2 regions of the Marinobacterium iners genome follow, and region 2 is predicted to be linked to the other one. Evidence: predicted binding sites of a transcription regulator. Region 2 holds the regulator's gene; the other holds the start of a gene.

Region 1 (16,189 bases), 500 kb from region 2:
CGCCGGAAGGTGAGGAGCTGTTCAACCGGGCGCAGCCTTTGGTGGATGATCTGGAAGCCGTTCAGGACGACATCAGTGCATCCAAAACCGAGCTGCGTGGCCGTCTGCGCCTGACCATGCCCACCGAGATCGGTGTGTTCATGATGAACGAAGTGATCACCAGCTTCATGCAGACCTACCCAAAACTGGAAGTGGATGTCGAGCTGAGCACCCGGACCGTTGACCTGATTGAGGAAGGGGTCGACTTGGCTCTGCGACTTGGCCCTTTGCCTAACTCCAGCCTGATTGCACGTCATATTGCCGGGTTGCACCGGGGACTTTTTGCAACGCCTGAATACCTGGAACAGCACGGCATGCCCAAGACACCGGATGACCTCGCTCATCACCAGTGCATCAGCCTGCTCAAGCCCTTTGATCACCTGCGCTTTACCAACTGGAATGACAACGAACCGGTCACCATGGGCGGCCGACTGAGAACGAACAGCATGAGTTTCGTGCGGGAAATGATCCTGCAGGGAATGGGAATTGGGCGTCTGCCTGAGGTGTTCTGCGGTGAACTGGTCAAGACCGGTCGCATCGTGCGCGTGCTTGATGAGTTCACCCTAGACCCACTGGAGATCAACGCACTGTACGCCAGCCGCCGCAACCTTAACCCACGGGTGCGCGCATTTCTTGACCATATGTCAGAGCGCTTGCGCGATCACCCCTGGGTACAGAATCGACTGGTACACCTGGACGGTTGAAACAACAGCCCTGTTCCGTCTTACCGGTACAGGGCTGCCGTTTGGCCAGTGGGGCCAGAAAAATCAGCTCCAGCCGGTCACGACCTTCACTTCCAGATACTCCTCCAGCCCCCAGGGGCCGCCCTCGCGACCATTGCCGGACTGCTTGTAGCCACCAAAGGGCGCTCCGCCACCCAGCGATTCACCGTTCATCTGTACCATACCCGAACGCAACTTGCGCGCCACACGCTTGGCCTTGTCGGCATCCTGTGTCTGCACATAATGCGTCAGACCATAGGGGCTGTCATTGGCGATGCGCAGCGCTTCTTCTTCGCTGTCAAAGGGGATGATCGACAGCACCGGGCCAAAGATTTCCTCACGGGCAATGGTCATCTCGTTGGTAACATCGGCAAATACGGTGGGGCGCACAAAGTAGCCTTCGCTCATTCCGTCCGGTCTGCCGGTACCACCCGCCACCAGCCGTGCACCCTCATCGATGCCCTGCTGAATCAGCCCCTGAATCTTGTCGAACTGGGCTTTGGAGACCACCGGTCCGATATGCTTGCCCTCCAGTGACGCCTGATTGACCTCGGTTTTGGCTGCCACCTCAATGGCCGTTTGTACCGCGTGATCATAGATGGATCGCTCAACCAGCATACGGGTCGGCGCATTGCACGACTGCCCCGAGTTCATGAAGCAGTGGCGAACACCACGCACTACCGCCTTCTCATCCGCGTCGGCAAAGATGATATTGGCCCCCTTGCCGCCCAGCTCAAGACTGACTCGCTTAACCGTGTCAGCCGCATTTTTGGAGATGGCGATACCGGCACGGGTCGAGCCGGTGAACGAGATCATATCGATATCGGGATGTCCGGACAGCTGAGTCCCGACACCGGCACCATTACCGTTCACCAGATTGAACACACCGGCCGGTAAACCGGCTTCATCGATCATCTCGGCAAACAGCATGGCCGAAAGCGGCGCAATCTCGGACGGCTTGAGCACCATGGTACAACCCGCTGCCAGTGCCGCCGCCACTTTCAGAGTGACCTGGTTCATCGGCCAGTTCCAGGGCGTAATCAGACCACACACGCCGATCGGATCTCGAAGAATCTGGTTGCCCGGTGCATGCTCACCCAACGGGGTCTCGAATTCATATTCGCGCAGCACGCGAATGAAATTTTTCAGGTGGCCGGCACCCGCCCCCCACTGAGCACTCTGGGCGAGGGCAATCGGCGCGCCCATCTCCAGCGAGATCGCCTCGGCCATCTCCTGAGAACGGGCCTTGTAGCGGCTGTACAGCTTTTCCAGCAGCGCCAGCCGCTCCTCTTTGGTGGTCTGACTCCAGCTTTCAAATGCGGTGCGGGCCGCGGCCACAGCGGCATCGGTATCGGCCTGAGTGCCCAGGGATATGACGGCACAGACATTTTCAGTGGAGGGGTCAATCACCTCAAGGTCATTGGCCTGAGTCGGTGCCACCCATTGGCCGTTGATATAGAAGTCGCGTTTTTCCAGCATGCTCTGTGTCTCGCTTGTTATCACGTGGCTGATACTTAATCTGTTAAGGGTAGCGGCTCAAGCACCCAAAATCACGCTCTGCCATATAACTCAGCCGGCTTTTGCCGTCTTGCGCCGAGCAGTGGGTGATCCCTTCCTGCGCGGGCTGCCGCTTCGCTTGCCTCGGTTTGCACCACCCTTGCGTCCAGCCGGAGCCTTGATGCCGTTCATTGCCTGGGGCCGGATCTGCTCGATCAGCTGCGGTAGCGCCTGCTCCAGCGGCTGCATGAACCCTTGATAGCTGAATGCCTTGCGGCTGATCGCATCCAGCTGCGATTCCCAGTGTGCGGTCATGTCCGGTCGGCTCAGCTCCTCCGGCAATGCCGCGATCAGTGCCTTGCCCGCCTCGGTGGCGTGAATCTGCTTGCCCTGACGCTGTAGAAAACCGCGCTTGAACAACAATTCGATAATACCGGCACGGGTAGCCTCGGTGCCAAGGCCATCGGTATCGCGCAGCACCTTGCGCAGCTCTGCATCCTGCACAAAGCGCGCAATGCCGGTCATGGCCGCCAGCAGGCTGGCATCGGTGAACGCCTTGGGCGGCTGGGTCATTTTTTCCAGCAGCTCACCACGTTCACAGTGCAGTGACTCGCCCACCGTGAGCGCGGGCAGCTGACCTTCGTCCTCCTCCTGCGCCTCCTTGCCCATCAACGCCTTCCAGCCCGGATCGGTGATCTGACGCACCTTGGCCACAAACTGGCCACCGGCAATCTCCACCTCGACACGCCGATCGGCATAGCGACAAGGCGGGTAGAACTGCATCAGATACTGACGGGCGATCTGGCTGTACACCTGCAGCTCGGCACGGCTCAACCGATCCGAAGCCGCCGCCTTGCTGGTGGGGATGATCGCATGATGCACTTCTACTTTTTTGTCGTTCCACGCCTTGGACCTGAGGCTCAAATCGGCCTTCTGTACCGCTCCCGCCAACTCCGGCAGGGTACGAGCGATCGCCTGAGTGACACGAGGCGCTTCGGAAAAGTGTTCGGCAGGCAGGTAACGGCAGTCGGACCGAGGATAGGTGATCAGCTGATGTTTTTCATACAGTGCCTGGGCCGCATCCAGCACCTGCTGGGCATTGAGACCAAAACGTTTGGCACAGTCGATCTGCAGCGACGACAGGTTATAGGGCAGCGGCACTGCCTGCTGGCCGGTCTTGCGTTCATCCTTGGTGACCACACCTGGCTGGCCGGTAATGCGCTGCACCACGTTTTCGGCCAGCGGCTTTGACAGCACCCGCCCCTCTTCGTCCTGAAAACGAGCGCAGGCTTCACTGGGTTGCCAGCGGGCGGTAAAACGCTCGCCCCGCTCGGTGAGCAGATGAGCATCCACTTCGTAATAGGGCTTGGGCACAAAGGCGGCAATCTCGGCATCACGCTGTACCACCAGCCCCAGCACCGGTGTCTGTACCCGTCCCACGGACAACACGCCGTCATAGCCGGCACTGCGACCCTTGATGGTCAGCGCCCGGGTCATGTTGATACCGAACAGCCAGTCGGCGCGGGAACGGGCTAATGCGGACACCGACAGCGGTACAAAGTCCTGATTAGGCTTAAGCCGCGCAATGGCACGGCGCACCGCCTCGGGGTTCAGGTCCGAAATCAGACAGCGCTGCATCTGTGCCCGCTTGGTAGCCGGTACCTTGAGAAAGTCGATCACTTCATCCACCAGCAACTGGCCTTCGCGGTCCGGGTCACCGGCATGGACGATCTGGTCCGCCTGTTTCACCAGCTTGCGTAGCACCGCCACCTGCTTGGCCACACCGCTGCGCGGCTTCAACTGCCATTCACCGGGTACGATGGGCAGATGTTCCAGTCGCCACTGTTTGTAGGCCGGATCGTAGGCATCAGGCTCGGCCTGCTCCAGCAGATGGCCGATGCACCAGCTCACCACCTGATCACCGCCACAGCGGATCAGCCCCTCCTCCTTCTTCTGTGGGCCGGGCAGAACAGCGGCGATGGCACGGGCAAGACTGGGTTTTTCGGCGATGTAGAGCTTCATGATATTCGGGGCATTGGCCTGGGAATGCCAAGAGTAAGAGATCAGACAACACATGTCGATAAAGACTGTATATAAGAACAGTTTATTCAGATATTAGCCTTAACCTGAGACAGAACAGCCCACTAAATTATCTATAAATTTGATCAATACGAGCTAATTTTAGTCATTTTTAATCAATCGCATGACAACTATAGTTAACTCAACCTATCAAACACGTGGAGAAACACGATGAACGCCTCACTGATCACCCGCCTGCTGAATACATCCGACAGTTTTGCTCCCCTGGCACTGCGTGTCCCGGCAGGCATTATTTTCATGGCACACGGCGCACAGAAACTGTTCGGCGCTTTCGGTGGTTACGGTCTTGAAGGCACAGGTCAGTGGATGGCGTCCATTGGACTTGAGCCAGGGTATCTGATGGCACTGATGGCGGGTAGTGCGGAATTCTTCGGTGGTCTGGCGATTCTAATTGGTTTGCTGGTACGCCCGGCAGCAGCAGCTTTGGCCTTTGCCATGCTGGTCGCCATTTTCGCCGTACATATTGGTCACGGACTGTTCGTCTCAAACAACGGTTACGAGTTTGCTCTGTCTCTGCTGGCCATGTCCGTTTCCCTGCTGATCAGCGGCGGGGGCAACCTGTCTCTGGACCGGATGCTTCATCAGCGTCAGAGCTAGGCTCTGAAGTCGATCTAGCCAGGACATTCAATTAACCGACCTCACTGACAATCAGGAGATTATCATGGGCTTACTGCTTGATGGCCGCTGGGTTGACCAGTGGTATGACACCGAATCCAATCAGGGTCGCTTCATGCGATCGGAGTCACAGTTCCGTAACTGGATTACTGCCGACGGCCAGCCTGGCCCCAGCGGCGAAGGCGGTTTTCAGGCAGAGCCCGGGCGTTACCACCTTTACGTATCGCTGGCCTGTCCCTGGGCGCACCGGACATTGATTTTCCGCCACCTGAAGGGCCTGGAAGAGATGATTTCGGTATCGGTGGTCAACAGCTACATGGGTGACCACGGCTGGACCTTTGCAGCAGAACCGGGGGCAACCGGTGATGAGTTGTATGGGTTGGATTACCTCTACCAGCTCTATCTGAAAGCCGATCCGAACTACTCCGGCCGCGTCACTGTTCCGGTACTCTGGGACAAACAGCGTCAGACCATCGTCAACAACGAGTCAGCGGAGATCATCCGCATCCTGAACTCCGCCTTTGATGAGATTGGTGCCGCCCCAGGGGATTACTACCCTCAACTGCTGCGCAGTGAGATCGACACGCTGAACAGTGAGATTTACGACCGCATCAACAACGGTGTATACAAGGCAGGGTTCGCAACCACTCAGGAAGCCTACGAACAGGCTGTTCACCCCCTGTTTGAAGCCCTGGACGCACTGGATACCCGGCTTGGCTCCCATCGCTATCTACTGGGCGACCAGATCACCGAGGCAGACTGGCGTCTGTTCACGACCTTGATTCGATTTGATGCCGTCTACCACGGTCACTTCAAGTGCAACCTGAAACGGATCGTCGACTACCCTAACCTCTGGGGATACGTACGTGAGCTTTATCAATGGCCCGGTGTGAGCGAGACGGTCAACATGCAACACATCAAGCACCACTATTACCGCAGCCATCACACCATCAATCCGACCGGTGTGGTGCCTGTCGGCCCGACTCTGGATCTTAACCAGCCACATCAGCGTGAAGCTGTCAGTCAATAAAACTCAGGAGATGCAATCATGAGCAAAATTCTTGTACTTTACTATTCATCCTATGGCCACATTGAAACCCTGGCCCGGGCCATTGCAGAAGGCGCCCAGTCAGTTGAGGATACCGAGGTGGTCATCAAGCGCGTTCCTGAACTGATGCCGGAAGAGGTTGCCCGCAACGCCGGCGTTAAGCTGGATCAGGCGGCCCCCATCGCCGATCCCAAGGAGCTGGACCAATATGATGCCATCATCTTCGGCACGCCGACCCGCTTCGGTAACATGGCCAGCCAGATGCGCAACTTCCTAGACCAGACCGGTGGGCTGTGGGCAAAGGGAGCGCTGGTCGGCAAGGTGGGCAGTGTTTTCACCAGTACCGGCACCGGTGGCGGCAACGAAACCACCATCCAGTCATTCCACACTACCCTGTTCCATCACGGCATGGTCGTGGTAGGGCTGCCCTATGCGCTGCCGGAGATGACTGATATCAGTTCCGTACATGGCGGTTCACCGCTGGGGGCTGCCACCATTGCGGGTGCCGACGGCTCACGCACACCTTCAGAGCAAGAGTTGACCATGGCCCACTTTCAGGGCGCACACGTTGCCCGAATCTCAGCTAAACTCAGTGCCTGAAGCTGAATCTCTGCGGGTTGCCACAGGGCGCCCGCATCGTCCCTCATAGTCCAACACATCTACGGACGACTGTGCCGTATCGTCAGACTCCATGCCTTGCTGTTGCACAAACCAGGCCCCTGCCAACAACACTGCACCGACAATAATCACCACCAGCGTGATGAGCAACCCACTCTTGTAGCTGCCTTCCGACTGCGCCAGATAACCGACTATCATGGGCGCCAGCATCTGCGCGATGCCGTAGCCGTAGGTGAGCCGTCCCATCGGCCGCGAGGGATTCTCCGGGTAGAGCCGCCCCACCATTGCCAGCGTCATACTGACAATACCGATAAAGCTGACGCCGTAGATGATCGCACTCAACATGACACCTGCCAGCCCGGTTGTCATCAGCAACAACAGCACACTGGCCGCATTGAGCAGGTAAGCCAGCAGCAGTGCCAGCCAGTCTCCCTGCCTGCGCACCAGCAAATCCCACAGCCAGCACGCAGGCGCCGCCGCAATGCCGGTCACCAGCCAGATCAGCCAACCACGGCCTTCCAGCAGGGGCGAAGCTTCCGCAATGGCGACCAGAAACGTCGCCGTCACCACATAGCCCACACCGGCACAGAAATAGGCCAACTGAAGCAGCAACATGAATGGACTGATCCTTCGTGCTTCGTAAGTTGGCGCGGCTGCACTGGCGGGCAGGCAGCGGCGGTAGTCCGGGCTCCACCACCAAACCGGCAACAGCAGGATCAGGGCGGAAAACCCGTAGATCATCCATTGCTGGTCCCAGCTGAAGCGGAGTCGAATCATCTCCGCCAGCAGTGCCGTCATGACAATACCGATTCCCAGCCCCGAAAAGAAAATACCCAGTTCGGGCTTATGCCCCTGTCGCAGAAGCCAGCTCATCAACAGGCCAGCACCGATCAGTACGCCAGCAGAACTGCTCAACCCCGACAGAAAACGCAGCAGATACCAGAGCCACTCCTGGCTTGTGCACCCCATCAGGCCAGTGGTCAGAACCGCGCCCAACAAGCCGGCCTTGTACAGCCATATTTTCAGGCCCGACGAGCGGATAAACGAGATCAACAAGGCACCACTGAAGTAGCCCGCATAATTGGCCGTGGCCAGCATACCGGCCAGAGCATTGTTCAGCCCGGCACCTGACATCATTTCCGGAATCATCGGGGTATAGGCAAAACGTGCTATCCCTACCGTGATGACCACAGCCATCACGCTGGCAATCAGGACCTTTACCTTCTCGGTCAGCATTCTCCACCCTCCTGTTTTCTGATGTTCATCAGATTAGAGGACAGAGATAGTCTATTCTTCATATAAAATGACAGATTACATATGAAACTCGACAACCATGAATACAGGCCTGAGCGATGAATAATACAATCACACAACTCTCGCCACCCGAGATGCACTCACTGCCACGCCAGGTCTATGTTCGCCAGCAGCTGATGCCGCCTCAACACCTGTTCCCGCCACATACACACGACTGGCACCAACTGCTCTACGCCACCTCAGGTACTTTGGTGACAAACCTTGAAGGCCAGCGCCTTTTCGTTCCGTCGGGCACAGCCGTATGGCTGCCGGCAGGGGTCGAGCACAGTACCTATACCGAATTCGGTGCCGAGCTGAAAAGCCTCTATATCGAAACAGGATTTAACGCACTCGACACAGCGATACCTCTGGTACTTGAGGTTTCCCCGCTGATGCGTGAACTGATGCTGGCTGCGGCCAACTTTGAGGTGGAATACCCACTGCACGGCTATGAGCACAATTTAATCCAGTTGATGCTGCAAACCCTGGGACGTCTGCCACAACGCGGGCACACCCTGCCCTGGCCCGCCGATACCCGACTGGCCAAACTCTGCACTCGGCTCTATGCACGCCCTGGAAAACGACCCGGTCTGAATCAGATTGCAGCCGAAATGGCGATGTCGACCCGCACACTGGAGCGGCACTTCCGTCGTGAAACAGGACTCACTCTGCAAGGCTGGTATGCTCGTCTGCGCCTGATGAAAGCCATAGAGATGCTGGGCACGGAGATGAGCGTCACCCGGATTGCGCTGGAGCTGGGGTACAGTGCTCCAGCCCCTTTCATCCTGATGTTTCGAGAACACTTGGGCGTCAGCCCCAACCGTTACCGTACCCAAAAGCAGCCAAGTTAACGGAACTTAGCACCCCACACTGTCACACATACATCAACGAGAAGAGCTATACCGACCCGGTGGTGCTTTAACTGTTTCTGCAGGTGCTCGCCAGCGGTCAGGCGGGGCTGGCACTGTGCGGCTTACTGCTTTAAAGATGCCTGTCACCCCCAGTACACAGCTTTTAAGCAGTCGCATGCACGCAACAGCGCGAAGTCGACGGCCTCGTGGCAGGTAGAATGACATATCAATACTGCCATTGTGACAGCGGCGAACCTTGCGTGTTTGCGAATCTGTAGCGGCAACCATCATCAAAGCCTCCCTGTGATCCTTGATGACAGCTTAGGCCCGCCCTTGTATTATGAATAACGATTAATTTAGATCGTATTGATCGTTATTCATAATGGATAGACCATGCCCCAGCCTAACTTGAGTACCGAGCTGCTGCGCACATTTGTCACAGTGGTCGATGAAGATGGTTTTATCCGCGCTGCCGAACGCCTGCACAAAACCCAGTCCACCGTCAGCCAGCAGGTTCGCCGTCTGGAGCAGGAACTGGATGTGGCGCTCTTCCGTACCGAGGGGCGCAAGCGCGTGCTGACCTCAACCGGCGAGACCATGCTGGGCTATGCGCGCCAGTTGCTTGCGCTGCAGGAAGACGCACTGGCCGCCATCACCGAGCAAAGTGCAGAAGGCGAGCTGCGTATAGGAGTGTCTCTGTCGCTGACCGAAAGCATGCTGCCCTCCATTCTGGCCCGCTTCAAGCAACACAACCCCGGCATTCGCCTGAATGTGCAGACCGACTACAGCAACAGCGTCTGTGAGGACTACGACGACGAACAGTACGACCTGGCCCTGATTCTCCGCCGTGATCGCAGTCAGGTGCGCGGTGAGCTGTTGGGCTACGAACAACTCATCTGGATTGGGCCGGCAGGCTATCAGTGGTCGAAAAACCGCCCTCTGCCACTGGTGCTGTTGAATGTGCCCTGTCTGTTCCGTGAGGCGACTTTGCAGGCGCTGGATGCCACCAATATCAGCTGGCGTACCGTGTATTCAACCACCAGCTTTACCAGCCTGATGGCAGCGGTGCGGGCCGGACTGGGTGTGACGGTCAGGACTCAGGGCGCGCTTGCAGAAGGGATGGAGAGCATTGGTTCGCAGCTTGGCCTGCCGGAATTGCCCCCGGTCTACATCGAGCTTCGCTATCGCAGCAAAGTACCCGGCTGCGAGCAGCTGGCACAGCTGATCCGCCATGAGCGGCTACAAGCCTGGTAAATCAGACCTTCAACATCTCTTCTGGCACCCCCGCCTGTACTGCGAGTTGGTGAGCTGTCTCAACTCGGGCACGAGCCTTGAGCGCCCGGCGCCGAGCCTGTTCCAGATCGTTTTGCCGTTGCGCCCACTCAGCCTGATCCAGAGTGGTATCGACTTCAGCAGCAGCCAAATCGGCCTCCATCTGCTCCAGATCGCCGGCAGTTAATTCGGCCAAGCGACGCGCATCATTCAGGACGTCCAGAGCACGAGCCCGCTCGGCCGCTTCCCCCTCTTCCGGTTCGGCATCCAGATCAATATCCTCGGCGGCCAGTACCGCCACACTGAGCGGCAGGGGTTCAAGCGCGACATTAAGGGGCTGCCCGTAACGGTCAACCGGTTCGTTGCGCTGCAGCCTGAACGGCAGAAACACCAGAGATGCATCCAGCGAATAGCGCTCCCGTGCGCCGGGGTCGGTATGATCAATCAGTACAGCCCGCGCATCAATGCGACTCTGCTCCAGGTAGTGGCGCACATCATCCGGTGTCGCGGTTGGGTCGTCCTCATCGCTGCGGGCGATCAGAATCCGCAGGCTGGCACCTTCCCATTCGGGCGTGCGCAACATGAGATGGCCCAGTAACAGCATCAGGTGACTGGACGCATCGCCCCACCACCATATATCGATGCGGCGCTGATCCGGCGGGATCTGTTCCAGTTGAGCCCAGCGATTTTCATCACCATCAAACACCAGCAGGCTGCAGCCCTCATGGAAAGCGGTCCAGAGGTGACGGGCAAAAATATGTGTGGCCTCAGCTGATAACGTGCGAGGATCATGTTCCAGCCAGTTAAGCAGTATCAGGTTGGCTCTGAGGCTGCCGAGACCAAAGCCTTGCAGCAAGGTCCGCAGCCCCGCATCGAATGTATTCACTGTCAGCGCCAGCGGCCAGGCATCGACCCTTGCACGCTGGATATCGTCAGCCAGCACTTTTTCTACCTCATCACGCTGGCGGCGCAACCGGAGTCCTTCACCCTCCAGCATTTTCACGGCAGTGACGAAACCACTGCCACCTTCCAGCCCTGCCGCCAGTTTCAACAGTGGCAAGCGGCGATGACTGCTGTCAGAAAACAGCAGAATATTCGGGCGCCAGTCACGTGGACTGTCAGGGCCATTGCGAATCGCAAGCAGATGCTGACGTATCTGCCGGGTGTGATACGAACGCCGTCCGTCCGCCCAGCGTGGCAGGGGCGCTTTCAGCTGAAGATAGCGATAGATCAGCGCCATGATACCCAATGCCACCATTCCGGCCAGCAGGTCAATTGCCAGCATGGCCACAAGACAGGCCAGCGCCCCCGCCAGACTGAGCAAGGGATGATAGAAACGAAAACGGGGACGGAACGATGGGCTCGCGGATTGTGCTTCAAACCAGGTCGCGTAGTTGATCAAGCCATAGGAGATAAGAAAGAACATCGACACCACAGGTGCAATGAGGTCAAGTTCACCCAAGCCGATGGTCATCAACGCAACCACGCCCGACAGCAATAACGCGCGGCGTGGATTGTCACTGGCACCACTGCCCTTGGAAAAAGGGTTGAGCAGCGGGAACAAACGGTCCTGCGACACCGACTGCAGAATGCGTGGCGCTCCCATGAACGAGGCCATGGCTGACGAGAGCGTTGCCGCCAGCACACCGGCCAGAATCAAGGGCGCAAACACCGCCACTTGCTGCATGGCGGCATAGTCCTGGCTCAGCACCTCTGCCGGCAACGCTCCGGCAAAGAGAAAGGCCGCCAAGAGATAGACCAGTATCGACAGTGCCACAGCACTCAAAGTGCCATTGGGAATGCTGCGCCCGGGATCACGCAGTTCACCCGACATGCTGACCCCTTGCGTAAAGCCGGTAACAGCCGGGAAGAAGATTGCGAAGAGCAGCCAGAAATCAACCTCACCCGGTGCTGACCAGTTGGCCGACAGCTGTTCGGCATCGAAACGCTCTACGCCTCCTATGAAGAAGGATACCAATGCCAGAGCCAGGATCACCATAATGCCGAACTGCAACCGAGTGGCCCAGTCGGCGCCTTTCCAGGCAAAGCCGAACAGCAGCAGTGCCGCCAGTGCAGCAATCAGCTGAACACTCCAGCCCGGCGCGCCCGGGATCATCCCGACCACTGCCTCGGCAAACCCGATACAGTAGAACCCCACCGAAACCGCTTGAGCCAGAAACAGCACCAGTCCGATCGCCCCGCCAAACTCCTGTCCCAGCGTGCGCGAGATCAGGTAGTAGTCGCCACCCTTCTTGACGTGCAGATTGGTAGCCACCGCCGACAGCGACAGGCTGGTCAGCACCGAGATCAGATTCGCTGCCAGCAGAATCAGCAGCATCAGTCCAAGCCCCGCCGCCCCGACTACATAGCCAAGGCGGAGGAACAGAATAATGCCGAGAATGGTGAGGATGCTGGGGGTGAAGACGCCTGCAAAGGTGCCCATGCGCCCGCCCGTCTCTGTCGCGGAACGTGACTCGGTGGTTCGCATCGTCAGACTCCTGTCGGATGGCGCCCATGTAAGACATCAGCATAACGGGACAGACGGCGACTTAACAGCATCCCCGTATCAACAGGCAACGCCACGCTCCAGTACCTTGCGCAACACGAAACTGGAGTGCACCCCCGTAACCCCCTCAATACGTGTAATGTGGTGAAGCAGAAGGTCATGGTAGGCGTCCATGTCCTCCACCAGCACCCGAAGCTGATAGTCGGCATCCTGGCCGGTGATGATCAGGCACTCCAACACCTGCGGCAGTTCGGCGATCCTGCGCTCAAAGTTCTCGAACCGCTCTGGCGTGTGCCGATCCATGGAAATATGCAGGATTACGGTGAGGTTCAGCCCCAGTTTTTTGGCATCAACCAATGCCCGATAGCCACGAATCAGACCATTCTCTTCCAGCGCCCGCACCCGCCGCAGGCAGGGTGACGGCGACAGACCGATACGGTCGGCCAGCTCCTGATTACTGATGCGGCCTTCCTGCTGCAAAATTCGCAAAATGGCATGATCATAGCGATCCAGTGTCGCCCTCTCTTCATGTATCGACATAAAATTGCTCTATAAAATAAATTTGAGATTTATATTGCCAAAAATAGACCAAAATAGCGCAATTTAGCAATCGCCTGACATCATAAATCCCCTATCATGTGTCCCATATTCAGTTTCGGTCCGCGCAGGCGCCAACGGGTTCTACCCGAGCCCTGACGGCGATGACAGTCCTACCCGGAATGTCTAATGCAGCGGCCCACCCCACAACCAATGGAGAGCAAAACCATGGCAAGTGCCAACTTTAACCATCGCAAATATCAGCCGGTTGAACCCGTCACCGGCTTTACCCGTACCTGGCCCGACCGTCAGGTGACCGAAGCCCCAATCTGGGCCAGTGTCGACCTGCGCGATGGCAACCAGGCCCTGCTGGAGCCGATGAACGTGGCCCAGAAGCAACGCCTGTGGCATTTGCTGGTCAAGCTCGGCATCAAGGAGATTGAGATCGGCTTTCCGTCCGCCAGTCAGCCGGATTACGACTTTACCCGCTGGTTGATCGAGGAAAACCAGATCCCTGATGACGTGCGCGTACAGGTATTGGTGCAGGCGCGTGAAGAGTTGATTGCTCGCACCTACGAGGCACTCAAGGGTGTGAAGCAGGCGGTGGTGCATGTCTACAACTCTACATCTCGCATCCAGCGTGAGCGTGTCTTCGGCATGAGCCAGGACGAGATCAAGCAGATCGCCGTGCGCGGTGCGCGCTGGGTAAAAGAGTATGCCTCTAAATACCCGGAGACGGATTGGACCTTCCAGTATTCACCGGAGAGCTTCACCAGCACAGAAGTGGATTATGCCGTTGATGTCTGTGAAGCGGTGATGGACGAATGGCAGCCAACGCCACAGAAGCGCTGCATTCTCAACCTCCCGACAACCGTCGAAGTTGGTCCGCCGAACCACTTTGCCGATCAGGTGGAGTATTTCTGCCAGCATTTGAGCCGCCGCGACAGCGCCATCATCTCGGTGCACACCCACAACGACCGTGGCGGTGCCGTGGCGTCCGCTGAGCTGGCCCTGATGGCTGGTGCCGACCGGGTGGAAGGGACTTTGCTTGGCAACGGTGAGCGTACCGGCAACATGGATATCGTCACGCTGGCGTTGAACCTGTACAGCCAAGGTGTGGACCCGCAGCTTGATCTGTCCAACCCGGACGAGATCATTCAGGTCTGCACCGAATGCACCGGCCTGCCGATTCACCCGCGCCACCCCTGGATCGGTGAGCTGGTCTACACGGCGTTTTCCGGCAGCCACCAGGATGCGATCCGCAAGTCACTCAAGCAGCAGCAGGATGACGAGCCCTGGCAGGTCGCCTATCTGCCGATCGACCCGGCGGATCTGGGCCGTGGCTATCAGGCGGTGATTCGCGTCAACAGCCAGTCCGGCAAGGGCGGCATGACCTTCCTGCTGGAGCGCGATTTCGGCATCAGCATCCCGCGCTGGCTGCAGCTGGAGTTGGCCCCGATCGTACAGAAAAAAACCGAGGAGCAAGGCGGTGAGCTGGACAGTCAGGTGATCCATGACCTGCTTGTCCAGCACTTCGTACAGGACAAGGTACCGGTGAGTCTGGACGGCTACCGCATCGAGCGTAGTGGAGATGCCGAAACCCTGGCGGCCGACATCAGCGTCGACGGCGAACAGGTGTGCATCGAGGGCAAGGGCAAGGGGGCCATGGCGGCCTTCATCAGTGCCTGGCAGACCCGCACCGGGCTCAGTATCCATGTGGTCGACTACGCCGAGCACGCCATGGGTGAAGGTTCGGACGTTGCAGCCGCCGCCTATGTCCAGCTGAACGTGGAGGGCCAGCGCGTCTGTGGCATGGCCGTGGATGCCGATACTGTCAGCGCCTCACTCAAGGCAGTGGTATCCGGCCTGAACCGCTGTGGTCAAGCAACTCGGATTGCCACCGCTAAGCAGACTCAACAGGCATGATTTTCAGGGGGCATCGTCAATCGGTGCCCCCTCCCCTTGCATACTGACGAATATCTGCTCACAGCAGGATCGATCAAGCCAGCATCACGCAGAGGGCACCGACTACGATCAGCCCCAGCCCCGCCAGATCACGACCATTGAGTTTCTCCCGGAACCAGCGCGCCGAAATCATCAAGGTAAACAGCACCTCAATCTGCCCCAGCGTTTTGACCAGCGCCACGGTTTCAAGGCTCATGGCCGTAAACCAGCCCAACGAACCGATACAGCTGAACAGCGAAATTGCAAACACCAGCTTTGGCCGCTGCCACAGCACGATCAGCGTATACGGCTCACGCAACAGCAGCCACGCCAGCAGCATAAGCGTTTGTGTGGCGATTACACAGAGCAGCACCCAGGCTGCGCTGTACAGAAACGGCAGTCCCAGCAACAGGCTGGCTTCACGCACCCAAAGAGTGGTCAACGCAAATGCCAGCCCACTGCCAAGCCCGGTTAGCAGGGTGCCAAATGACACATCTCGAAGGGCACCGGGATTGGTCATTAGCCAGAATGCCAGCGCGCCGATCAGTACACCGGCCCAGGCCAGCGGTGACAGCGGCGCGGCAAAAAACAGCGCTCCCAGTACCGCTGCAATCACGGCCTCGCTTTTGGCCAGTCCGACTCCGATGGCGTAATTGCGCTTGCGAAACAGTACCACCATCAAGGCTGTAGCAATGATCTGAGCAATGGAGGCCAGTACGATCAGCAGTATGAATGATCCAGTGAACGCGGGCATGGGCGCCGTTTCCCAGCGATACAGCAGCCAGAGATAAAACCCGGCCAAGGGGCTGGCCCAGATGAAACGTGCCAGCGTAACCCCAGCGGTACTTACATCTTTGCTCAGGCGGTTCTGAAAGGCGTTGCGCCAGGCCTGCATAAACGCGGCCAGAATGGTAAAGGGTATCCAAAGCCCCATGGGGCATCACCTATATGTGACAGAAGAGACAGGGAGACGCATTCTAGTGAATGTCCCGCTACTTTGGTACCAGCTCGGTGGCAGCCTCTTTCCAGCAACCGACGGCACCGGTAAAGTAAAAGCCATAAAAATAACGGATATTACACAATGAGCGAGATACAAAGGCCTGCACGCATTTTGCCGCTGCTGGTACTGGCGCAATTTCTGGGTACC
Region 2 (16,189 bases):
CGATCGGAGGTGATGACAGTCGATTCCGGCGCGTAGTTTTTAACGAAATTACCAAGAAGGCGATTCAGGAGGCGTTTTCCCAGCCGAGCGATCTGGACCTTAATCGTGTCAACGCCCAGCAGGCACGGCGTTTTCTGGACCGGGTTGTGGGCTATATGCTGTCACCTCTGCTGTGGGAGAAGATCGCCCGTGGCCTCTCGGCCGGACGGGTACAGTCCGTTGCTGTGCGCCTGATCGTCGAACGTGAACGCGAAATCCGTGCCTTCATACCTGATGAATACTGGGAAGTGCATGCCGACTCGGAAACACAGGCCCAGCAGGCGCTGCGGCTTCAGGTCAGCAAATATGCCGGCAAGACATTCCGTCCAGAGAGTCAGGCCGAAACCGAGACCCATCTGGAGCGCCTTCGCAACGGTGCACTGGCTGTGCGTGCGCGCGAGGACCGCCCCACCAGCAGCAAGCCGTCGGCGCCATTCATTACCTCTACACTGCAACAGGCTGCCAGTACGCGGCTGAGCTTTGGCGTCAAGAAAACCATGATGATGGCTCAGCGGTTGTATGAAGCGGGCTATATCACCTACATGCGTACCGACTCGACTAACCTCAGCGCCGAAGCGGTGGAGGCGTGCCGTGAGTTTATTGCTGAACAGTACGGCAAGGAGTACCTGCCGGAAGAGCCGGTCAGCTACTCAAGCAAGGAAGGGGCTCAGGAGGCGCACGAAGCGATTCGGCCTTCTGATGTAAATCTGACGGTTGATGCTCTCAAGGGCATGGAGCCGGATGCCCAGCGCCTGTATGACCTGATTCGGCGTCAGTTCCTGGCTTGTCAGATGATGCCTGCACTGTACACGAGCACCCGTATTACCGTTGAAAGTGGTGATTACGAGCTTACTACCAAAGGTCGTATTCTGCGTTTTGACGGTTATACTCGCGCGTTGCCGGCCAAGGGGCGCAGTGACGAAGATGTCATTCTGCCGGATGTAGCGCAGGGCGAAGTGCTGGCGCTCAAGTCGCTGGACCCGAAGCAGCACTTTACCAAGCCGGCACCACGCTACAGCGAAGCCAGTCTGGTCAAGGAGCTTGAAAAGCGTGGTATTGGTCGTCCTTCCACGTATGCCTCCATCATTTCAACAATTCAGGATCGCGGCTATGTACAGGTGCAGGGGCGTCGTTTCTATGCCTGCAAAATGGGTGACATTGTCACCGAGCGATTGAACGAGAATTTCTCCGATCTGATGGATTACAGTTTCACCGCGCGTATGGAGCAGCGTCTTGATGACGTGGCGCAGGGTGAGGTGAACTGGAAGGAGCTGTTGAATCAGTTCTACAGCGGCTTTACCGACAAGCTGCAGGAGGCGCAAAGTGCTGACCACGGCATGAGGCCCAACAGTCCGACGCCGACAGATATTGATTGCCCCGAATGCGGTCGCAAGATGATGATCAGAACGGCAAGTACGGGCGTGTTCCTGGGCTGCTCTGGCTATAACCTGCCGCCCAAGGAGCGCTGTAAGTGCACCATCAACCTGATACCAGGCGACGAAGTGGTCAGTGTGGATGGAGATGATGAAGAAGAGTCCCGCATCTTGCGCAACAAACATCGTTGCAAGCTGTGTGATGCGGCGATGGACTCCTACCTGATCGATGAGAAGCGCAAGCTGCACGTGTGCGGCAACAATCCCGACTGTCCTGGTTTCGAGGTTGAACAGGGTAGCTTCAGGATCAAGGGCTATGATGGGCCCAGTATCGAATGCGACAAGTGCGGCTCCGAAATGCAGCTTAAGACCGGTCGTTTCGGCAAGTTTTTCGGTTGCACCAATAGCGAGTGCAAGAATACGCGCAAACTGCTGAAAAACGGTGAGCCGGCGCCTCCCAAAATGGATCCGGTACCAATGCCGGAACTGCAGTGCGAAAAGGTTGAAGATACCTACGTACTGCGTGATGGTGCCAGCGGCCTGTTCCTGGCGGCGAGTCAGTTTCCGAAAAAACGGGAAACGCGTGCGCCGCTGGTGGCTGAGCTGGTGCCGCACCGTGATGAGATCGATCCCAAATACGCCTATCTGATGGATGCGCCGCAGAAAGACCCTGATGGTAATCCGGCAGTAATTCGTTACAGTCGGAAAACCAAAGAGCAGTATGTGATGACGGAAGTTGAGGGCAAGGCAACCGGCTGGAAAGCGTTCTACCGTGACGGGCGCTGGCAGGAAGAGCAGGGACGTAAGCGCTGAGCGTGAGACCGAGACCGTCGGCGCATTCAATGGAGTACAGGTAATGAGTGATATCTATGCGGTTCGTACCAATCAGAAGCTGAATTTTGCGCGCCTGCATATCAAGGCGCTGGAGCAGGCGGAAGAGGCCTCACAGTGGAGCAAGCATGCCAGAATCGAGTCCTATCATGAGTCGATCCTGTTCTTCATGGCAAGTGGATACTCGGCGCTGTTGCGCGAGATTGCAGAAAACTACAATCTCGATGTGGATCGGATCCATCGCTTCACTGATCTGTCTGAGCAGCTTGAAGTGACTGGTCAGGAATCCCCCGAAGTAATTGAGCTTGAACAGTTGGAGCGGGACAGAGGAAGTTGGCTGCACAAAATGCTGTCTGCTTATGAGGCCTGCTGGCAGGCGTCAGACTACCACCGGGCAAAAACCGAGGTAGACAGCAGCATTTCCGAAATTCATGTATTGCAGATCAACCCGGACCATTCGGAAGACAAGGATGTGTTGGCTGAATACAAGGCTTGGTTACAGGCGTTCCGTGAACTGATAGAACGCCTGCGCGCTGGCATGCAGGAGTGGTAATCAGGTCCGCACCAGAATGCCCAGTGCATCCCCCTGGCTTGCTGACTGATTGAGTTGATCGAGCGATGGTGCAGCACCGCTGCACCAGGCGATGACCGTGTGGCATGTGCCGGCAGCCAGTGCCCGTCCGCATAGCAGCTCGGTTTGATCGAGACTGCAGGTATTCAAGACCAGTATGTGACGTGTACAGGCGCCGGCCTGCTCCAGTGCCTTGCGGGTGATATCATGTGGCGGGTTAATCAGGACCAGCCAGCGGTCTTCACGACTCAAGCCTGCGATCATGGGCAGCAGCAAGGGCTGCAGGCAAACTGAGCTGTTATGCAGCAAAATCTCGGTGACCCGGCTTTCAACGCATTCACGTTTGCTGTGAGGGTTCGAGTTCGTTGCTGTTGCATGAATTGCAGACATGGCGAGTGACCTCTGTCAGTTGCCTTGCCGGATAACGCCAACACCCAGTCCTTCGATGATCAGTTCCTGTTCACTCAGGTCTACCTCTATCGGGCTGAAGTCTTCGTTTTCGGCAATAAGAAAGACTTTGCGGCCATCACGCTTAAAGCGCTTGACCGTTACTTCGTCGCCGATCCGTGCGACCACAACCTGCCCGTCCCGGGCCTCTCGGGTTTGATGTACGGCGAGCAGGTCGCCATCCATGATTCCGATGTTTTTCATGCTCATCCCCTTGACCCGCAGCAGGTAGTCAGCGCGGGGGCGGAAGAAGTCTGCCGAGATGGTGCAGTGGTCCTCGACATGCTCCTGTGCCAGGATGGGTTCACCTGCTGCCACTTGACCAATAACGGGCAGGCCTTCGGTATCCGGTTGCTCGGCTTCCGGCAAGCGAATGCCTCTTGATGTGCCCTTGGTTAGTTCGATGGCGCCTTTGCGGGCCAGTGCCTTCAAGTGTTCTTCAGCCGCATTGGCTGACTTGAATCCCAGTTCGCGTGCAATATCGGCTCGGGTGGGCGGGTAGCCTGTTGTTTCGATATGTTTGCGAATGCATTCCAGTACTTCAGTCTGGCGATTGGTCAATTTCATGGCATCTGTTCCCTATCCGGTTACTGTGATTCTATACAGTGAATGAGCAGGGTCAAGCATTTTTCTGTTTATATATCCAGTATCTTGCTAGAATCGCCACACAGATCGGATGAGGATTGAGCGTGCTGAGCGAGGCGCAAAAAAAAGAGATCCAGGAGGCCTACAGTCGCTTCCTGAAGAGTCGTGGCCTGACTGCACGACCGGCACAGAAGCAGATGATCGCAGCCGTGGCGCGAACCCTTGCAGCGGCTGCTGTTCCACGCAGTGAAACGGATGATCTGCACCCCGCCGTGGGTGTTGTTGAAGCCGGAACCGGTACCGGCAAGACGATCGCCTATCTGTTGGCGGCCATCCCCTTGGCTCGGGCTCAGGAGTGCAGGTTGGTGTTGTCTACGGCAACCGTGGCGCTGCAGGAACAGCTCATCAACAAGGATCTGCCCGAAGTTGAAGCGCATACAGGCCTGCCAATGCGCTACCGGCTCGCGAAAGGGCGAGGGCGTTACCTTTGCCTGAACAAGGTGGAAGGCCATCTTGAACAGCAGGGCCTGCTGGGCCAGATGGCGTTATATGAAGATGAGGCAGCTGAAAAGCTGCCCGATGATGTGCTGCAACTGTATCAGCAGTTGATGGACAGCTATGCCTCAGGTCAGTGGGACGGGGATCGTGATGCACTTGCAGATGAAGTGGATGATGGCATCTGGCGGCCATTGACCAGTGATCACATGCAGTGCAGCAACCGCCGTTGTCTGAATTTCAGTGCCTGTCCTTTCTACCGGGCTCGTGACCGGTTGGAAGAGGCAGACGTGATTGTTGCCAACCACGACCTGGTGCTGGCCGATCTTGCGCTTGGTGGCGGAGCCATCCTGCCCGAGCCAGAAAAAACCATCTATATCTTCGATGAAGGACATCACCTGGCTGACAAGGCGAGTGGTCACTTTGCTTTTGGTGCAAGGCTTGAGGGCAGTCGTCGATTACTGAAATCTGCACAAAAGCAGCTGACTCAGTTGGTGACAGAGACCGGTTCACCGGTGCAATTGGCAGATCCGGTAGAGCGACTTCATCGTCCTTTTGAAGAGATGGGGCTTGCGCTTGAGCAGCTTGAGCTGCTGCTGCGGCCACTGTTTGCCGAGAGCGTCAAAGACCGCTATCGCTTTGCACAAGGGCGGGTACCCGACCCACTGCTGGAGCCCTGCTTCAGCCTTGGTCAGGCGGCCGACCGAGCGCAGCAGCATCTTGAGCAGGTCGTCGATTTGCTCAAGGAGGCGATGGAAGGTGGTATTGCCGATATCCCCCGTGCAGTTGCCGAGCGATGGTTTCCCCAAATTGGCAGTTTGTTGGGGCGTGTGCAGCAGATAGCGTGGCTGGCACATGCCTATGCGCGGCCGGACCCTGAAGGTAGCTCGCCCACTGCACGATGGATCAATCGGATCGAGAGTCCTGCTGGTGAAGACCTTGAGCTTAGAAGTGCACCTGTTTCTGCGGCTGATACCCTCTCGGAACACCTCTGGAAAGTCTGTCATGCTGCCGTGATAACCTCTGCAACATTGACGGCATTGGGTCGCTTCGATCAGCTGTTTTCAGCGTTGGGGCTGTCGCCACAAACATCGGCACTGCGTCTGAACAGCCCGTTTGATTACGCCAATTGTGGTGTGTTGCAGGTGCCGGCGATGCGAACCGATCCGGGTCAGCCTGATGCACATACCGATGAGGTACTGGAATATCTCAATACCGAGTTGAAGTCGGTTGCCGCGGCGCTGGTGCTGTTCAGTTCATGGCGCCAAATGCGCTCGGTGCTTGATCAACTCGACGAATCCATTAAAAATAGTGTGCTGGCACAAGGGCAGTACAGCAAGCAGGAAACGCTGCGCCTGCACCGCGAACGCGTGGATGAAGACAAACGCAGTATCATCTTCGGCCTTGCCTCCTTTGCGGAGGGGGTCGATCTGCCGGGGCGGTATCTAACCGATGTTTTTATCACCAAGCTGCCGTTCAGTGTCCCGGATGATCCGGTAGATGCTACCATGGCGGAATGGATAGAGCAGCGTGGTGGTAACGCCTTCACCGACTGGACAGTGCCGGCTGCCTCGATGCGACTGACGCAGGCCGTAGGGCGACTGCTGAGAACGGAACAGGATCGAGGGCGGGTGGTACTGCTGGACCGGCGTGTAGTAACGCGCCGTTACGGTCGACAACTGCTGGATTCCTTGCCTCCTTTCCGGCGCGAAATCAACTGACAATCTGAATGGATCCGATTTTGAGTACTGAAGAGAAACAGAGTACAGCCACGGCAACCTCAGAGCCCAAAAATAACAGCAATCGCCCACGTCGGCGCCGTCGTTCGCGCAAGCCGCGCGATACAGGTCGCCAGTCCGGCTGGAGCCCGGTCAAGTTCAATGTTCCTGTGGCTGAAGGCAAGCGCCGCTTCCATGATTTCGGCTTGCCGGACGTCTTAATGCGTGCGATTGCCGACTTGGAATTTCAATACTGCACGCCGATTCAGGCAGCGACGATCCCGCATGCGCTTAACGGTCGAGACTTGATCGGCAAGGCGCAAACGGGTACAGGCAAAACAGCGGCGTTCCTGATCGGCATTATGACCGACCTGTTGGACTACCCGCTGGAAAGCAATCGGAAGCTGGGTGAGCCGCGTGTTCTGATCATTGCGCCTACTCGAGAGTTGGCACTTCAAATCGCCTCCGATGCCGAGGCTCTGGGCAAGTATACGGATCTGTCCACTGTATCGCTGGTTGGTGGCATGGATTACGAGAAGCAGCGTAAGGATCTGGCCGCCAGACCGGTCGACATTCTGGTGGCGACACCGGGGCGCTTGATCGATTTCGTGCGCTCCCGCGAAGTTGATCTGTTCAATGTGGAAGTGCTGGTACTGGATGAAGCGGACCGCATGCTCAGCATGGGTTTTATCCCGGATGTCAGAACCATTATTCGCAGTACGCCGCGTAAGGGTGAAGAGCGGCAAACGTTGCTGTACAGCGCGACCTTTACCGACGATGTAATGCGACTGGCAGAGCAGTGGACGCACAATCCGGTCACCATCGAGATCGAAAACGAGCGCAAAACCACTGATAATGTGGCACAGAAGGTATTTTTGGTATCCAGTCATGAAAAATACCAGCTGCTGCGTAACTATCTGCGCGTCAATGGCATTGATCGTGCGATTGTTTTTGGCAACCGCCGTCATGAAACCCGTGCGCTGGCAGACCGGCTTTGTAAGGACGGTATCAAGGCAGCTCTGATGTCGGGCGAAATTCCTCAGAACAAGCGTCTGCGGACATTGGAAGATTTCCGCAGTGGCAAGATAGAAGTATTGGTGGCGACCGATGTGGCTGGGCGGGGTATCCATATCGATGGCGTTACTCACGTGATCAACTACCAGCTGCCCGAAGATGCCGATGATTATGTGCACCGTATTGGTCGCACCGGTCGTGCCGGCCTGAGTGGAACATCAATCTGCTTTGCCTGTGAAGATGACTCATTTCTGATCCCCGATATCGAGCGAGAAACCGGCGTCAAGCTCGAGTGTATACATCCTGATGCCGAACTGTTGAAACCACTGGCGGAAGTAGATCGAGATATTGCTGACAAGGCTGTACCCTCGCCGGAGCCGGAAAATGCTCAGGCAGAAATACAGGAGACGCCAGCTGATGTAGTCGCTGAAACCGCTGCTGATTCGGAGCAAGAAGCGGCTCAGGCACAGAATATGGCTGCAGACGACCCCCAGTCTGATGCGAGTGCGCAGGTCGATGCTACCGATGCCGCTGAAGCAGAATCAGAATCGGTAGCGGACAGCGAAGCCGAAGAGCAGAAACACTGAAAACGGACCGGGTCATGAGTGACAGACACAACCTGAAACGAATCAGTTCGGTGCTGGGTATTGTGCTCAGCGCCTTTTTTGCCGCTATTGCGGTGGCGGGCTACCAGCGAACCGGTGATCTCCTGCAGCTGTTTCTGTTTCTGTTGCTTGCAGGGCTCGCGTATGCGGTGGTCAAGCTGTTGTTCTTCGGTATAGGCCGACTGCTCGACAAGCTGGACCCTTCTTGATTGGATCGACCGGGGAGTGTAGCCACTCCTCTTCTAGGAGATAGCATGCAGAATCAGTCACCTGTTGCCGTTCTTGGTGGCGGCAGCTTCGGCACAGTGCTGGCAAACCTGATGGCTGAAAAGGGGCTTGATGTCAGGCTCTGGATGCGTAATGAACAGGCGGTTGACGAAGTCAATGCGCATCATCGCAACAGTCGTTACCTGCCAGGAGTTGATCTGGCGCCAGGGCTCAGGGCGACCACCGACCTGCAGGAGGCATTGAGTGGAACCGAAGCGATATTTATTGCCATCCCGAGTAGTGCCTTCAGAACAGTAGTGCGCCAGGCCGTGCCATTTTTGCGGCCGGAACAGCTTCTGGTCAGTACTACCAAGGGGGTTGAGTCAGTGACCTTCTGTTTGATGAGTCAAATCATTGAACAGGAGTTTCCGGGTGCCCGAGTGGGGGTGCTCAGTGGTCCCAATCTGGCTAAGGAGGTCGCCCGCAAGCAATTGACCGCAACAGTCATTGCCAGCACAGATGGCCTGCTTCGCGAGCGGGTGCAGGCTCTGCTCCATACATCCTTTTTCCGTGTGTACGCCAGTACCGATACCTACGGTGTTGAGCTTGGTGGCACTTTGAAAAACATCTATGCCATCGCGGCAGGCCTTAGTGCGGCCTTGGGTATGGGTGAAAACACCAAAAGCATGTTGATGACGCGCAGCTTGGCCGAAATGAGCCGATTTGCTGTAAGTCTTGGAGCCAATCCGTTTACCTTTCTGGGTCTGGCGGGGGTTGGTGACCTGATTGTTACCTGTATGTCACCCCTGAGTCGCAACTATCGAGTGGGCTACGCACTGGGCGAGGGCAAAAGCCTGGAGCAGGCGGTCGAGTCTCTTGGTGAAGTTGCAGAGGGTGTCAATACCCTGCGGATTGTCAAAGAAAAAGCGGAAGAGCTGGAAATCTATATGCCACTGGTCAGTGGTCTCTATGAGGTGGTGTTCAATGCGGCACCGGTGAAAGAGGTCGCGCGGGGCATGATGCTGAATGTGCAGAGCACCGATGTGGAGTTTGTATTGCCGCGACAGGAGCAGGGATGAAGCTGCTTTTGCTGCGACATGCACAAGCGGTAGCCGGTGGAGATCTTGATCCTGACCGGGTGCTAACGTCCGTGGGTGAGCGACAGGCGGCTGCCATGGCTTCTCGGGTTGTCAATATACTGCCTGGAGCCTGTATCGTTACCAGTCCATGGCGACGTGCGCAACAAACCGCTGAAATCATGGCTCAAGGGCTGGGTGCTCGGTTGGTACTGAATGATTCGCTGACAGCCAAGGGTAATGCTCCTGTAGCTGCGACAGCCCTTGAACCGTATTTCTCGGATCAAGGGTCACTCATTGTGGTCACCCATCAGCCGCTTTGTGGTCAGTTGATCAGCTGGCTTACGGACGGAAATCTGTATGGGCAGGTGGTATCGCCCTGCAGCGGTGCGCTGCTGGAGCTTGATTGGCCGGCTCGGGGTATGGCAAGGCTGCTGAACGGGTGTGATGGTGCCGTGCAGGGAGATGATCATGCAGGCAGATGAGCTCAGATTTGAAGTGAACGGCCATCTGATAGCGGCACGGGCAACCGGCCCTGAAGACGGGCTGCCTGTTTTGGCGCTGCATGGATGGCTGGATAATGCAGCTACTTTCAAGGCGCTTGAGCCGGCGCTTGAGGGTGTGCGATTGGTAGCGCTGGACCTGATGGGGCACGGTTTTTCCGACCATCGTCCCGCCAGCATGCCTTACTACATCTGGGATAACCTGTCAGATGTGGTAGCGGTTGCCGACGAGCTCAACTGGCAGACGTTTCATCTGCTGGGGCACTCCATGGGAGCCAGTATCAGCAGCCTTCTCGCCGGTGCCATGCCTGAGCGGGTCGAGAGCCTGATTCTACTTGAGGGGCTGGGGCCTCTGGTGGATGCACCGACAGATCTTCCGGAGCAGATGGCGCAGGCAATCCGTAGGCGCAGTCGTCGCAATCGTAAACCTCGGTTCTATGCCAGTATTGAAGAAGCCGTAGCTGCTCGGATCAATGGTCGCTTTCCGGTTGGGGAACAGGCAGCGCGCTGGCTGGTCGAACGTTCCATAGTCCATACTGCAAGGGGGGTTCGCTGGCGCAGTGATCCAGCCCTTAACCTGCCTTCCGTATTACGGATGAGTGAGGAGCAGGTAAGGGCGTTCCTGCTGCGTATCAGTTGCCCTTCACTGCTAGTGCTGGGCACCGAAGGAGTGGCAACCGATTTGACCCAAACAAGAGCTGGCTGCATTAATGGACTGCAACGGCTAACCCTTGAAGGAGGGCATCATCTGCACCTGGAGCAGGGTGTAAGCGAGACAATAGCACAGGCCATCAACCGTTTTTACGCAGCGCTCTGAACCCCGCGCAGCGCAGAGGAAGGAGCCAGGCATGAAACAGTATCTGAAGACGCTAGCGCTTTTATTGCTGGTTACCCCCGCGCTGCAGGCAGCCGAGTTTGAGATTCCTCTGCAGCTGAACCCTTTTCCGCAATCTCAGCTGATTAGCTCAGAGCAGCGACAGGAGCCAGACTATCGCCTGATGCTCAGTGGCATCATGAAAATTAACGGCCGGATTCGTACGGACCGTGATCAAAGGCTTCAGGCAAGCCTGTCACGTATGACCTGGCAGCTGCCGGATGGTTATGATCCTCAATCAGGGTTCAGTTTCTTGCGTGCCCAGCTTGACGACAGAGGGGCTCAGGTGATGTTTGAATGTTCTGGTCGCCAGTGTGGTCCGAGCAGTATCTGGGCAAATGACGTCTTTGGTCAGTCACGTTTGTACGGGATCGACAATACACAGTCTTATGTGGCCATGCGGCTGGATCAGGCTCACGTGGCACTCTATGCCGTACGCAGAGGAAATGGCCGAGTTTTTCTTCACATGGATGTGCTCGAAAATGAAAGTCAGACCATCAGCGACCCTGTAGCTGTGTTGGCACAGCAGGGTTATGTTGAGCTTCAGAACTGGCCTGAGTCGTCGGATCGAACCGTCGCTTCCGTGCTGGATATGATGCGGGGCATGCCGGGGCAGGAGTTGTGGCTGGTTGTGCATTGGCAGGGTCAGGACCTGGAGCTGACTCTGCGCCAGTCTCAAGAAGCCGCCGACCGTTTGTTGCGACAGGTGGTGGAGAAGGGAGGCGATGTGCGCCAGCTCAAGGCCAGAGGTGTTGGCAGTCTCGTACCTAGTGTGCTGGGCAGTCGACGACAGGTTGCGATCGTTGTAATGCGAAGGGGGAGTGGCCGCTGATATGGGCGGCCACCCCTGGTTTTTTGGGTCAGCGAATCAACGACAGAAACTCGGTACGGGTTGCCGGGTTTTCTCGGAAAGAGCCCAGCATCATTGAGGTTTTCATCATGGCGTTTTGCTTTTCCACGCCGCGCATCATCATGCACATATGCTGTGCCTCAATCACAACCCCAACGCCCGCTGCATCCGTAACTTGCTGAATGGCTTCGGCAATTTCTTTAGTCATGTTTTCCTGGATCTGCAGTCGGCGTGCATACATGTCAACAATGCGGGCGATTTTGGACAGGCCTACTACCTTGCCCTGAGGGATATAGGCAACATGCGCCTTGCCAATAAACGGCAGCAGGTGATGTTCGCACATGGAATACAGCTCTATATCCCGTACCAACACCATTTCACTGTTATCTGAGGAAAACAGGGCGCCATTGACGACCTCATCCAGGCTCTGGTTGTAACCGCGTGTCAGAAAGCGCATCGCCTTGGCAGCACGTGCCGGCGTGTCACGCAAACCGTCGCGGCCAATATCTTCTCCGAGCTGTTCTATGATGCTGGCGTATTCTGCTTCCATCTGCTGCATTCCTCAGGAGTGGGGCTGGCTTGGGTGAAAACCGGTTAAAATACCCGAACAGAGCACTCGGGTAAAGGCCGTTGCGCTGTGAGTTGGGGATCAGCCTCCCAGAAGCTTGAGTCTCAGTGACACATTGTTGCGTGAATCGGCGTTGTGCAGTGCCTCTTCGAGCGTGATTTTGCCGTCCTGATATAGATGCAACAGGTTGGCGTCAAAGGTGTGTGCGGCGCTATTGCTGCTCTGGTCAATGGCTTCTCGGATGCGAGAATACTCTCCACGGGCAATCAGTTTGGCGATATAGGGGGTGTTGATCATCACTTCAGTGGCTGGGATGTAGCGCTCGTTTACATCCCGGATCAGCCGCTGGGCCACGATCCCCTTCAGATTGAGTGACAAGTCCGTGTTGATCTTGTGCATTTCTGCTTCATGGAAGAAATTGACGATATGCTCCACAGCTTGAACGCTGTTGTTGGCATGCAGGGTTGAGATGCACAGATGGCCGGTTTCAGAGTAGCGAATCGCCTGTTCCATGGTTTCTCGATCACGGATCTCGCCAATCAGGATTACATCCGGGGCTTCGCGCAGAGCATTCTTCAGGGCATTGCTGTAGGACAGGGTATCGACACCCACTTCGCGTTGATTGATCAGGGATTTTCGGTTGGTGTGCAAAAATTCAATCGGGTCCTCGATGGTGAGGATGTGGCCGGTAGCGCGCTGGTTACGATATTCAATCATCGAAGCCAGCGAGGTTGACTTGCCTGAGCCGGTTGAGCCGACCAGTAGTACCAGTCCGCTGCGCAACATTACCAGACTTTTCAGAATCGAGGGCAGATTCAGTTCTTCAATGGATGGAATCTTGTGGCGAATCATGCGAATCACCAGTGCAACATCACCGCGCTGTCGGTAGACGTTCACCCTGAAACGACCGATATCGGGTACTTCATAGGCAAAATTCATTTCCAGCTCACGTTTAAACTGTTCCTGCTGATGGTTGGTCATCAAGTGGTTGGACAGTTCTTCAGTGGAGCCGGGGGGCAGTGGGGTTGTATCAACCTCACGCATACTGCCTTCAACCTTGATCTGGATCGGAGTGTGGGTACTCAGGAACAGATCTGATGCACTGGTATCGGCCATCAGGTTAAGATATTTGTGAAGATCGATCATCGCAGGTCCCAGCATCAGCATTACCGGCCTGCATGCCCTGAAGGCGGGGCGGCCGGAAATAAGAGGTCAGATTCACAACATCTGCATCATAGCAGAGCTTGTCCGGAAACGGAGGAAAAGCTCAGCTCCCCTTCTTGCGGAGCAGTACATAAACCGCGCCGGTACCTCCATCCCGTGGCTGGGCAGAGCTGAAAGCCAGTACATCGTGCAACTGGCGCAGCCAGTCGTTGACGCATGACTTGAGCAGGGCTGGCTGGCCGGGCTGAGTGTAGGCTTTGCCATGGATAATCAGTACGCAGCGCAGCTGTTGGCGCGATGCGTCTCGAATGAATTCGCTGAGTTCATCCCGGGCCGACTCGACCGTATAGCCGTGCAGATCAAGCCCGGCCTCCCAGGGCAGGTGGCCAAGTCGCAGGCGTTTAAGCAGCCGCAGCTGAACGCCGGGAGCCGCAAAAAGCAGCTCATCGGCAGAATCGACGATCTGGGAAGCTTCAGACGACAGGCCATCAATCACCTGTTCAACCTCCTGTTCAGCGGCCTGCCGGCGAAAGCGAGTGGCGCTGTCCTGTTTGCGTCGCAGCTTCAGCTTGCCCGCATCGGGGTCTACATGGCGATCGTGACGTATCCGTGTAACGCCCTGCATGGCAGAGTCGAAGTCGAGATCGTCGTCCTGCTCCTGGTCAGAAGGATAAGACATGGCGTTCAACGGGGGATTTCATTAACATAACCGGCCTGAATCAACATAATTCCGCATTATCGGGCGAGAGATGAATCCGGATCAAGTGGCGATTACTTCCGAACTGCATACCCTGCGTGATTATATCCGCTGGTCGGTATCGGCTTTCCATCAGCATCAAGTCTGGTTTGGGCACGGTCATGTGACCGCCTGGGACGAAGCCAGTCAACTGGTGCTCAATGCGGTGCATCTTCCCTGGGATACCGATCCTGTCGTGCTCGATGCGCGCCTGACCCAAACCGAAAAAGAACGCGTACTGGATTATGTGCACCAGCGAGTGGAGCTGCGGCGCCCTCTGCCTTACATCACGGGTGAGGCTTGGTTTATGGGATTGCCGTTTCATGTCGACGAGCGTGTGTTGATCCCGCGCTCACCCATTGCGCAGTTGATTGAGACCGGTTTTGAACCCTGGCTGCGCCCCGGGTCGGTTAACCGGATTCTGGATCTCTGCACCGGCAGTGGCTGTATCGGTATCGCCTGTGCCTATGCCTTTGAGGAGGCTGAGGTTGACCTTGCTGACATCTCAACCGATGCGCTTGAAGTGGCTCAGCGCAATATCGAACGTCATCAATTGGGTGATAGGGTGTCGGCCCGCCAGGGTGATCTGTTCGAGAACCTGCAGGGTGAACGATACGATCTAATCGTGAGTAACCCTCCGTATGTGGATGCAGATGACCTGGCCAGTATGCCGGCCGAGTATCAACATGAGCCGGGTCTGGCGCTGGGCTCTGGTGATGATGGGCTTGATATCACCCGCCGTATTTTGCGCGAAGCGGCCGACCACATGACCGATGAAGGCCTGCTGGTGGTTGAGGTCGGCAACTCAGAGGTGCATCTGATGCAGGCCTATCCCGAGCTGCCGTTGATTTGGGTCGAATTGGATGCCGGTGGTAACGGCGTATTTACCATTACAGCGGCAGAGCTGCGGGCTCATGCGGCGCTTTTATGAACCTACAGAGATAGCGTATGTCGGGTAACAGCTTTGGCAAACTCTTTACCGTCACTACTTTCGGCGAAAGCCACGGGCCGGCACTGGGCTGCATAGTGGATGGCTGTCCTCCGGGGATTGAGCTGAGTGAAGCGGATCTGCAGGCGGACCTGGATCGCCGCAAGCCGGGTACATCACGCCACACCACTCAGCGTCGTGAGCCGGATCAGGTGCGAATCCTGTCCGGTGTGTTCGAGGGCAAGACCACGGGCACTCCGATTGGATTGTTGATCGAAAATACTGATCAGCGCTCAAAGGACTATTCCAATATTGCCGAGACCTTCCGCCCGGCACACGCAGATTATGTGTATTCGCACAAGTATGGTTTTCGTGATTACCGTGGCGGTGGCCGTTCTTCGGCACGGGAAACCGCCATGCGTGTTGCTGCAGGCGCCATCGCCAAGAAAGTACTGGCTCAGAAAGGTGTGCAGGTGCGTGGCTACCTGTCCCAGCTTGGGCCGATCGCGATCGACATGAGTCGCTTCGACTGGAATGAGGTGGATAATAACCCCTTCTTCTCGCCAGATGCAGACGCGGCTGCACAGATGGAAGTCTACATGGATGAGCTGCGCAAGGAGGGTAACTCCATCGGTGCGCGTATCTCCGTGCAGGCCTCCGGTGTGCCGGTCGGGCTCGGGGAGCCGATCTTTGATAGACTGGATGCCGATCTGGCACATGCCTTGATGAGCATTAATGCGGTCAAAGGTGTCGAGATTGGTGACGGTTTTGCCGTGGTAAATCAGAAGGGTACCGAGCACCGTGATGAGATGACGCCTGAGGGATTTCTTTCCAATCATGCTGGCGGCATTCTGGGTGGCATTTCGACGGGGCAGGCCATTGAGGCGCATATCGCGCTTAAGCCAACCTCCAGTCTGCGTTTGCCGGGTCGAAGCATCAACGCTTCTGGCGAAGCGATTGAGGTGGTGACCAAGGGGCGGCATGACCCTTGCGTCGGCATCCGCGCAACCCCCATTGCCGAGGCGATGATGGCCATAGTACTACTGGATCACCTTCTGCGTGATCGTGGTCAGAATGGAGATGTTGAGACAAACCTTCCGGTGCTGAGCTGAGTCAGGTTTGTAACCCTTTGAGTTTAATGGAGCAATATTAATTTTTTCTGACTGCAAGCCGTTTTTTGCTTGAAATTTAAGCATAACGCGGTATAAATGCGGCAGAAATTCCCTACGTCCCAACCCTTTGGGGTGTGCGAAATCTGTAACGCGCTGAGAAGGTGTCTGAATATACGCCCTTCGACTTTTACTAGCGCTGCTGCAGGGTTCAGCGCAACCTGAGAGGTTGGGTTTTTGTTTTTATCTGTGCGCAAGCACAGGCTTGTCTGGAGTCACTCCCCATGCAAGAAGCGATTGACCTGGCGTCAGAAGTCAACGACCAAGAGGTTGAAGGCAGTGTTGCTGATTGGCCAGCCTACACACAGGGCGACGATGAAGAGCGTCTGGACTTTTTCATTGAACGCGACGGACACCGCTATGCCGGTACTCATCTGATCATCGATCTGCGCGGCGCTTCCCGCCTGGATGATCTTGAAGTGATGGAAAAGGCACT

What was found. The regulator LexA, encoded in region 2, represses DNA repair genes until DNA is damaged. The targets are predictions, from matches to a motif close to TACTGTNTANNTANACAGTA.
Region 1: the regulator LexA is predicted to act here: its motif matches at 4,344-4,363, upstream of CFI10_RS08120 (DNA topoisomerase III).

Annotation. Positions count from the first base shown of each region.
Region 1 covers NZ_CP022297.1:1,682,511-1,698,699, reverse strand. Annotated here, with positions in the region: gene CFI10_RS08130 (LysR family transcriptional regulator) at 1-743, shown strand, start outside; gene CFI10_RS08125 (aldehyde dehydrogenase family protein) at 807-2,240, opposite strand; gene CFI10_RS08120 (DNA topoisomerase III) at 2,331-4,280, opposite strand; gene CFI10_RS08115 (DoxX family protein) at 4,509-4,955, shown strand; gene CFI10_RS08110 (glutathione S-transferase family protein) at 5,020-6,003, shown strand; gene wrbA (NAD(P)H:quinone oxidoreductase) at 6,022-6,621, shown strand; gene CFI10_RS08100 (YbfB/YjiJ family MFS transporter) at 6,601-7,875, opposite strand; gene CFI10_RS08095 (AraC family transcriptional regulator) at 7,992-8,783, shown strand; gene CFI10_RS08090 (LysR substrate-binding domain-containing protein) at 9,177-10,037, shown strand; gene CFI10_RS08085 (APC family permease) at 10,039-12,543, opposite strand; gene CFI10_RS08080 (Lrp/AsnC family transcriptional regulator) at 12,622-13,101, opposite strand; gene leuA (2-isopropylmalate synthase) at 13,312-15,024, shown strand; gene CFI10_RS08070 (DMT family transporter) at 15,098-15,976, opposite strand; gene CFI10_RS08065 (MFS transporter) at 16,124-16,189, shown strand, end outside.
Region 2 covers NZ_CP022297.1:2,183,570-2,199,758, reverse strand. Annotated here, with positions in the region: gene topA (type I DNA topoisomerase) at 1-2,225, shown strand, start outside; gene CFI10_RS10575 (DUF6586 family protein) at 2,269-2,796, shown strand; gene CFI10_RS10570 (SulA-like leucine-rich domain-containing protein) at 2,797-3,204, opposite strand; gene lexA (transcriptional repressor LexA) at 3,220-3,828, opposite strand; gene dinG (ATP-dependent DNA helicase DinG) at 3,951-6,062, shown strand; partial or broken gene rhlB (ATP-dependent RNA helicase RhlB) at 6,071-7,393, shown strand; gene CFI10_RS10550 (hypothetical protein) at 7,675-7,887, shown strand; gene CFI10_RS10545 (NAD(P)H-dependent glycerol-3-phosphate dehydrogenase) at 7,933-8,964, shown strand; gene CFI10_RS10540 (SixA phosphatase family protein) at 8,961-9,446, shown strand; gene CFI10_RS10535 (alpha/beta fold hydrolase) at 9,433-10,281, shown strand; gene CFI10_RS10530 (DUF4892 domain-containing protein) at 10,313-11,170, shown strand; gene folE (GTP cyclohydrolase I FolE) at 11,199-11,738, opposite strand; gene CFI10_RS10520 (PilT/PilU family type 4a pilus ATPase) at 11,838-12,902, opposite strand; gene CFI10_RS10515 (Smr/MutS family protein) at 13,024-13,599, opposite strand; gene prmB (50S ribosomal protein L3 N(5)-glutamine methyltransferase) at 13,670-14,587, shown strand; gene aroC (chorismate synthase) at 14,605-15,696, shown strand; gene speD (adenosylmethionine decarboxylase) at 15,978-16,189, shown strand, end outside.